Regions from separate parts of the Neobacillus sp. NRS-1170 genome, predicted to be linked through region 2. Evidence: predicted binding sites of a transcription regulator. Region 2 holds the regulator's gene; each other region holds the start of a gene.
What was found. The regulator Rex, encoded in region 2, represses fermentation and respiration genes when NADH is low (regulators of the CRP and FNR family bind a similar motif). The targets are predictions, from matches to a motif close to TTGTGAAATATTTCACAA.
Positions count from the first base shown of each region.

Region 1: a site for Rex is predicted at 1,319-1,336, ahead of ACIFOT_RS16875 (L-lactate dehydrogenase). Genes of this name have one in related genera too.
Region 3: a site for Rex is predicted at 1,182-1,199, ahead of ACIFOT_RS05540 (cytochrome c oxidase subunit 2A). Genes of this name have one in related genera too.
Region 4: a site for Rex is predicted at 1,062-1,079, ahead of ACIFOT_RS02405 (formate/nitrite transporter family protein). Genes of this name have one in related genera too.

Region 1 covers NZ_JBITPF010000038.1:1,665-3,852, forward strand. Annotated here, with positions in the region: gene ACIFOT_RS16870 (hypothetical protein) at 59-256, opposite strand; gene ACIFOT_RS16875 (L-lactate dehydrogenase) at 317-1,270, opposite strand; gene ACIFOT_RS16880 (DUF92 domain-containing protein) at 1,397-2,158, opposite strand; gene ACIFOT_RS16885 (5-formyltetrahydrofolate cyclo-ligase) at 2,182-2,188, opposite strand, start outside.
Region 2 covers NZ_JBITPF010000099.1:29,833-32,020, forward strand. Annotated here, with positions in the region: gene ACIFOT_RS30925 (polymer-forming cytoskeletal protein) at 1-5, opposite strand, end outside; gene ACIFOT_RS30930 (YhbD family protein) at 18-641, opposite strand; gene ACIFOT_RS30935 (redox-sensing transcriptional repressor Rex) at 763-1,422, opposite strand; gene moaC (cyclic pyranopterin monophosphate synthase MoaC) at 1,453-1,944, opposite strand; gene ACIFOT_RS30945 (ABC-F family ATP-binding cassette domain-containing protein) at 2,118-2,188, shown strand, end outside.
Region 3 covers NZ_JBITPF010000013.1:104,747-106,934, forward strand. Annotated here, with positions in the region: gene ACIFOT_RS05530 (b(o/a)3-type cytochrome-c oxidase subunit 1) at 1-287, opposite strand, end outside; gene ACIFOT_RS05535 (cytochrome c oxidase subunit II) at 287-763, opposite strand; gene ACIFOT_RS05540 (cytochrome c oxidase subunit 2A) at 784-933, opposite strand; gene ACIFOT_RS05545 (type III polyketide synthase) at 1,594-2,188, shown strand, end outside.
Region 4 covers NZ_JBITPF010000009.1:17,713-19,900, forward strand. Annotated here, with positions in the region: gene ACIFOT_RS02400 (hypothetical protein) at 21-173, shown strand; gene ACIFOT_RS02405 (formate/nitrite transporter family protein) at 201-1,043, opposite strand; gene ACIFOT_RS02410 (endonuclease MutS2) at 1,281-2,188, opposite strand, start outside.

The sequences.
Region 1 (2,188 bases), on a different contig from region 2:
CTTCATTATAAACGAAATGAACACGGTCCATTAATATAAAAAAAACCATCTGTGGTTTTCACCATTCAGATGGTCCTCCTCCTAATACCGATTGCATCATTTTTCGTTTCACACCTGGCAAACTCATTATGGAACCAACCGCAATTCTCCGCATCCAGCTAGAACCTAGCAAGACATTAATCAAACGATAACGGTAACGAAATACAAAATAACCAATTGACCCTATCATTAAAATAGATGTTAACATTCGAGACATTATCATCCCTCCTGCTATTATTCTGTGAAGATGATAACTTTTTTATCCAATTCTAAACCATTAAATATTTTTAAAAACAGGCTCCATTGTTTTCTTTAATACATTTACAGAATGTGTAAATTTCTCTTTTTCATCATCATTTAAATCAAGCTGGACAATCTGTCTAATTCCGTTACGGTTTACCACAGCTGGTACTCCAATGTATATATCCTTTTGACCATACTCACCATCTAAATATGCGGAAACAGTTAGAACAGAATTTTCATTTTGTAATATTGCCTTCGTCAATCTTACTAAGCCCATGGCAATACCATAATAGGTAGCCCCTTTTCGCTCAATGATATGATAGGCTGCATCCCGGACATTTAAAAAGATTTTATCAATCTCTTCTTGATTGAATCCTTCTTTATTTTTTGTCCATTCAGAGATTGAAGTACCTGCAATATCGGCGTGACTCCAAACTGGCAGCTCTGTATCACCGTGCTCTCCAATAATATAAGCGTGGACATTTCTTGTATCAACGTCAAAATAATCTCCAAGTAAAAAGCGAAAACGTGCTGTATCTAAGATCGTACCTGAGCCAATCACCCGTTCTTTCGGAAGCCCGGAAAACTTCCAAACAGCATAAGTTAAAATATCCACCGGATTGGTTGCCACTAGAAAAATACCATCAAAGCCCGAAGACATAATTTCTTCGACAATCCCCTTAAAAATTCTTGTATTTTTCTCAACCAGGTCAAGCCGTGTTTCCCCTGGCTTTTGATTAGCACCTGCAGTGATGACTACTAGATCTGCCTGCCCGCAATCTTCATAGCTGCCGTACCAGATTTTTGTTCGAGAAGGTGCAAAGGGTAAGCCATGATTTAAATCCATTGCATCTCCTTCTGCCTTATTTTTATTTAAGTCGATTAAAACAAGCTCTTCAGTAATGCCTTGATTTAATAAAGCAAATGCGTAACTTGAGCCGACAAACCCAGTCCCAATAAGAGCCACTCTATTTACACGATTTAACATAAAAATTCCTCCTTACAAATCGGTTCGGATATTTTGTTTATACTTAGATTGTATATCATTTCACAATCTTTTTTTACTGTAAAAATAAAATGAAACCGTTATCTCTTTAACAATTTTGTTAACCAATTATAAAGAAAGATGGATGACCCAAATCGCTAAAATTGCGGCTATTAAACCGGAAAGAAAATTAACCATATCATTATCCACAAATGGTACCCCTTTTACGCGGTTAGTTGGCTTACCACAGTGGACCATTTTTTCAGTATGAATTCCACAGTTAACACATCTATATTCTTGTTGATAATAGGCACCAACTAAAGTATCAATTACATTCCCTAAATATCCAAACAAAAATATAATCAAACTCTCGTAGACAGGCATATGAAATAACATCATAGTAAAGAGAGCAATCAAAAGTGCCCCGCTAATTGCTGCTGCACTTCCTAATAAACTGATTGCCCCAGAGGTCCCCTTTTCAATTCGCTTAAAGGTCCGTATGTATATTGGATTATTTCGGCTTAAACTTCCGATCTCAGAAGCCCACGTATCCGAATTAGCACTTGCAAGAGCGACACTAAAACCAATTAACCAAAGACTATCACTTTGGAAATAATAAATGATACTAAAAATGGCGGCGGCCCCTCCATTTGCTGCAACCTGACGCCAATCCCTCGTCGCACCTTTTGCTAATTTTTCTTCAATGGAAACTTTAGCTGCACTTTTATACTTTGACCAAAGGCTTGAAGTGGTGAAAAATGTCCCTAACAGGAACAGCCCCTTTACACCAAAACCAATATAAACAGCAAGTCCAGTCAAAATAGCCCCAATCGCTCCTGACTTGGTTAAGGAATTAAGTAAATATCCCGATGTACCGGTAATAAGGATCACCCCCAAAATCTATAACGTAGCCATCATGTT
Region 2 (2,188 bases):
TCCATAAGGATTCTCCTTTATAATAATTTCGACTTAATTTCTTCCATACAGGTCATTAAGGAAACCTGCACGACAATCTTCGTTCCCCTCTCAAAATGGATCTCTTCCGCATTAATCAGTAAGAAACACGATGATACACCAAGTTTGCGGGTAATCAGGAGTTCACAGCTTTTTTGCTTAATCAGCGCGGCATTGTCCTTTAGCACCTGCAGCAGCATTTTCCCTTCATCCAAATTGATCTCCCCTGACTGCAACAGCTTCTCTAAAACATAAACTTCAAGCATTCTGGAAAAATTAAAATTTGGGCTGCCTTGGTCATTTTCCAGGTAAAAATTCATCACTGCATTTGAAACAATGTTACGTTTTATTAATTCATCCTTATCTAACTGCAAATCGCTTAGACTAGGAGAAAACATGTCTGCTAGTTCATCTAACGATAAATTTTCCTTCATCGTTTGAATTTTATTGATTCTTTCTAAGATTTTTTCCTTTGGAAAGAAGGTTTCCTGGCCGGTAAACGTGGATTTCCTTACAAACCATTCCTCCGGAATGAGGTCTTTACGCTTCCATCTATACAGCTGTCCATAGGATATTCCCGCCAGCTCTAATAATTCCTTTTTCGAAATTAACTCCTCGCTCATGATTAAAACCCCTTTCTGTGTATTAATGTAACATAACACTGTTACGTTGTAAAGATTCGAAAAACTTGTCCTAATAATAAAAGGGCCTTCCGCAAAATTTTGCGAAAAGCCCTTAAACATTTTATTCTTCGATTTCATCTGTTGGATTTGGATAATGCTTTAAAAAGTAAATCAGTGATTGCAGCTCGACAGCTAAATCAATGTGATGAACACGAAGCGAGGACGGAACATTTAATCTTGCCGGTGTGAAATTTAAGATTCCTTTCACATTTGCCTTTACAAGCCGGTCTGTAATCATTTGGGCGACCTGTGCCGGAACGGTTAAAATCGCGACTGATATTTGATGTTCGGTGATTACCCTCTCCAGCTCATCCAAATGATAAACCGGTACCTCACGAATCGTCGTTCCCATTTTTCCAGGATCGACATCAAAAGCGCATTCAATTTTCGTATTATTATTTTTCAAAAAGTTATAGTTTAAAAAGGCTGTACCAAGATTCCCCACCCCAATTAAGGCAACCTTTGTCAGTTCATCCTGGTCCAATGTTTTCCGGAAGAAGGTTAATAAGTAATTCACATTATATCCATAGCCCTTTTTCCCTAAGGCTCCAAAATAGGAAAAATCCCTTCGGATTGTCGCCGAATCAACCTTAACCGCTTCACTTAATTCTGCTGATGAAACTCTTTGCTTGCCGGAAGAATGCAAGTTTTTTAAAAATCGATAATAAAGGGGCAGCCGTTTGGCTGTCGCCTGTGGTATTTTCATCGTTTCATTACTCATAATCTCCCACACCCCATATAAATAGTTTTGTTAAACTAGTTCTGTTCTCTTAAAATCTCCATTTTTACCGCCCGTTTTCTCTACTAAATAGGTCGGTCCGATGACCATGCCTTTATCAACGGCTTTACACATATCATAGACAGTTAATGCACAGGCAGACGCTGCTGTTAACGCTTCCATTTCAACACCTGTATTACCTTTTGTTTTAACAGAAGCTGCAATATGTAATTGATAGTTGTCACCGGCCTGTTCCCACGAGAAAGAGATATTCACTCCCGTTAATGGAATAGGATGGCACATTGGAATAAGATCCCATGTCTTTTTCGCGGCCATCACGGCGGCAACCTGCGCAACAGCTAAGACATCGCCTTTTTTCATTTCATGATTCGTTATTTTTTCAAAAATTTCTCTGCTGACTGTTATGCTTGAATGAGCCAGAGCTGTGCGCGCCGTTTCTGGTTTATCACTGACGTCAACCATCTTTGCTCTGCCTTCTTCATTAAAATGAGTGAATTCTGCCATATAAACAATCCTCCGATTAAATCATACACTATTTTTCTTTCTATGTCTGTGAAACTTTGAACTATCGGTACATTTTTTTGTCCATGAGGTTTTCTCATCAGGCAAACTGACCCGCTTTATTGCCGGACCTTTGGGAATACGGTAAAATATTGAGTAGTATAGAGGTGAATTTTATGATTTTATTGCAGGTTAATCAACTACAAAAATATTATGGTGCTGACCTTATTTTATCGAATATAAAGCT
Region 3 (2,188 bases), on a different contig from region 2:
CTAGCTGCATTAGAATGAGTACCTGCTGTACGGCTTACTGCAGCGTATTGAAACCCCATAATAAAGAAGGTTGTTAATACTAGACCCATCATGACTCCGTGAACGGTTAAGATTTGATAATAACCGATACCGCCAGGAAGTTCATATTTACCGGAACGGACTAGAGTTTGCAGCAACCCCATTAGTCCGCCAAGTGCAAGGGCAGTAAAAGCAACATAAAAATGTGCCATTGAAAGCTTTGCATCACGCGGGTCAACTTTAATTTTTGTAATTGCTGAGTTAACCATTATTCTACCACCTCAATCTTCGAGCTCATTAAATGGTGACCTGTACCACAATATTCGTTACATACGATTAAGTACTCACCAGCTTTGTCAAACGTTGTTGTATATTCACTGACATAACCAGGTTCAAGCATCATATTAATATTTGTTCCTGCCACTTCGAAGCCGTGAACGACGTCTTTAGTAGTAGCGATAACTCTTACCTTTGCGCCGAGCGGCACTTTAACTTGTGCAGGATTATAAGAGAAAGCTGATGCTACATATACTAATTCATAATCCCAATCTTTTCCCTCAACTTTATGTAGGCCTGGTTTGTCGAAGGGTTTTGTTTGATCCACCTTTTCTGGATTAACAGTTGTCAAACAGCTTGGCGGCTTATTCCCTAAATAGAAGGCGCTTACCCCCACGACAGATAAGAAAAAAATAAGACAGGTAATCCCGAAAATCAGCCAAATTTTTTCAAATTTATGCATATGCATAATTGTTTCCTCCTCAAATTTTAAAAACGTTCAACGAATAAATAGTAGACACTGACCCAAGTGACAATAATGAAGATTCCCAAAAAGAAAACAGATGCGAGTGTCCCCTTGAGAGAAGAGCTGTCTTCCATTTCAGTTTTATGTTTTGTTTTTAGTTCCGCCTTCGCCATCCCCTTGCACTCCCTTCAGAAAATTAAATAATAAATTTATTAATTCTCTTTCATAATACAAAACAATTGTGAAAGGAAAATATGAAATTTCGAAGTTCACAAATTGTTCATTCCTAAGATATCTACTATGTTAATGGTAAAAACTTGATGCAACAGTGATTTATATCACAAAAGCCTGCTTGCAATTGTGAATAAAATGTGAATTATCACATCTAACCTGTGATAAAAGTAATTGAATAATAGTGTATATGTGAAATAATGAACAAATTTAAATAATAGTCACAAATTGGGAAATAGAAAATAAGATAAAAATAAATACCTAATTTTCCTTCAGAAAAGAGCGTGTTTTTTGTGGAAAAGTATTATTGCGAGAATTGTCGTCTTCTATACGATGCGGTCGAAATTTGCAAGATTTGCGGATCAGTAGCCAATAAGAAAATTAAAATTGAAGTTCAAAAACAACCGGATAAACAGTAAATTGGAAATGTTTATGCAATGTACGAAAACGATTTCCGAGTTATAATAAGAGAGCACAACAACAACCTTCAAAACGTTTGCTTCTCCTTATAGGGGAAGCTTTTTTTTTATCTTTTTTTCTCTTCGCATAATTTTCTCTCCTGCTGGAAAAAATACCCTTACATATGTCGAAGGAGAATGATAATGCCTACGATTATTTCCATTGCAGAGGCAATTCCCCCGTTTGAAATTAATCAAGAACAAGCATCAAAATTCGCGCGAGAACTCTTTACCGATTCATTTAAGGATATTGAACGATTATTAAAAGCGTTTCAAAATGGTCAAATTGAAAAAAGGCATTTTGTGAACAATATTGAGTGGTTCCAAGAAGACCATTCTTTTGAGGAAAAAAATAATGCTTATATCAATTCCGCCACCACATTAGGAATCGAAGCCATTGAAAAGTGTTTAAATAATAGCGTTTTTCTCTCGGAAAATATCTCTTATGAAGAAATCGACGCTATTTTTTATATTTCCACTACTGGTATCTCTACACCAGGCATTGAAGCGAGAATCATGAATACCTTGCCCTTTCGTTCCCAGACGAAGCGGGTGCCAATCTGGGGATTGGGATGTGCAGGCGGGGCTGCAGGGTTATCTAGGGCATTTGAATATTGTCTGGCCTTTCCAAAAGCAAAAGTTCTTGTTCTTTCTGTTGAGTTATGCAGCTTGACTTTCCAACGTAACGACCTATCAAAAAGCAATTTAATTGGTACTTCTCTATTTGCCGATGGCATTG
Region 4 (2,188 bases), on a different contig from region 2:
CTAAAGGAGAATAAAACAATATGAAGTTGAACTCAAAACGATTTACGGTTGCAGGTACAGATATTGAAGAAGTAAAGAGGTTAAATGAACAGTCAGGTTTAAGCTACAATGAAGTAAAGCAGTTATTGGCTGAACAATACATCAAGAATATCAATAAAGGAATAAGAATTTAATAACGAAAGCCTTCCTGAACTGGAAGGCTATGCTTTTGCCTTTTTTAAATATGAAGGTTTTACTGTTCCTTTTTTCGTAAGTTTTAGATGCTGTTTTTGATTTGAAGTCGTAGATAAAAACACATAGGTGCCACCTACAAACAGCCCTCCGCCGATAATATTTCCAATGGTAACAGGAATTAAATTATGAAATGCGCCTGCAAGGGTTATCGTATCTGGATGCGGCAGGATTAAGGCAAGTGAAAACGTCACCATATTGGCCACACTATGCTCGAATCCAGAAGCAACAAAGGCAAACACCAACAGCATCATAACAGCTATTTTGCCTCCATCTCCTTTCACGTGCATAGGGATCCAAACAGCTAAACAAACAACCCAGTTACAAAGGATGGCTCGAAAAAATAACTCCATCGTTGAATATTCCATTTTATGAGCCGCTGTTTCCATTAAAAGCTGACTATTATCCAGCGTTGAAAAAATCCCGGAATACAACACTAGCAGGGCGAAAAAAACAGCACCTATGAGATTTCCGGTATAGCATGCAATCCAATTTTGGAGTGTATCCTTCCATGAAGTTTGTTTATTTAATGTACTCACTGTGAAATACATAGTATTACCGGTAAATAATTCGGAACCGCCATAAATAATTAAAACCAGGGCGATTCCAAAAAAGATGGAAGTCATCAATGATGCCACTGGTGAGTGAATATCAAAAAAACCTTCTCCCAACCGAAATGATAACATAATGCCAAATCCAATATAAATGCCAGACAGAGCTGCTCTTATTAAATACTTAATGACCGATTCATCAAGTATTTTTTTCTTTTTTAATGCAAGACTAATCACTTGTTCCATTGGTTGAAGTTCCATAAGAAAGACTCCTTCTGATTGTGAATTAATTCACATATAATTTATATAAACATCATAAACCTCCATTTCCCTTTTGTTAATAAGTAAACCTTGAACGATATTTGACAGTTTATAAAGCGATTTCAACCCAATGCTGTTGATTTGTGTTCCAAATAACATAGGTCAAAATCAATATTAGCCTTTAATATAGCCAAATGAAAAAAGCTAGAACTTTATACAAAGTCCTAGCAAAATTTGTTATTCCGTATGATCGATAATAATTTTTTCCTCGTGCCTTTTCGAAAGAATTTTACTTTTTTTCCTGTTCTCTTTTGATTGAAAAATAATATCAAAGTCATAATCCTCTGGATATAGTTCACTTGCTGCAATATAAAGAGTTAACCTTTTGTGGTTTACTGACACTTTTTCCCCTTTAATTTGTACTACATAATTCCCTTGTGAATCTGGCCCCTGATAAACGATACCAAATTCATTAGCAGGTGAAACCTTGACATTGTCACCCTGTTGATATTTTGGAATTTGCAATTCTGTTCTGCTGGCTTTTTTTTGGTTCTGATATTTATTGATAATTACCTGTTTCTCGATTTCCTTCAGTTTCCATGGATCTGTTATGGCAGTTGTATAATTTTTTTCTTCCTTATAGGTAATCCTATGTGCCTTTTCAATTATTTTCGGATGAATGCCAAGCTTTAAAGCAATCGCAAACGCCTGGCTTTCCCCTCCCCTGCCAATATTTAAGCGATATGTTGGACTAAGTGTGTTTAAGTCAAACTCCATTGACCCATTAATAAAACCATGGTGATTTTCAGCAAATTCCTTAATTTCACTATAGTGAGTGGTTGCGAGGATGATAGCCCCTTTTTCATAAAGAGTTTCCAAAATCGCCGTGGCCAGGCCCATTCCTTCCCCTGGGTCTGTACCTGAACCTAGTTCATCTAATAGTGCCAGGGTTCTGTTATTTGTCTCTTTAAGGATGTTAATAATATTTACGATTCTTGAACTAAAGGTGCTCAAATTTTCGGAAATGCTCTGACCGTCCCCAATATCTACTAAAATCCTTTCAAAGATACATATTTTACTTCCTTCCGCTGCTGGAATATGGAGACCACATTGTACCATTAAGGTTAAAAGGCCTACAGTTTTAA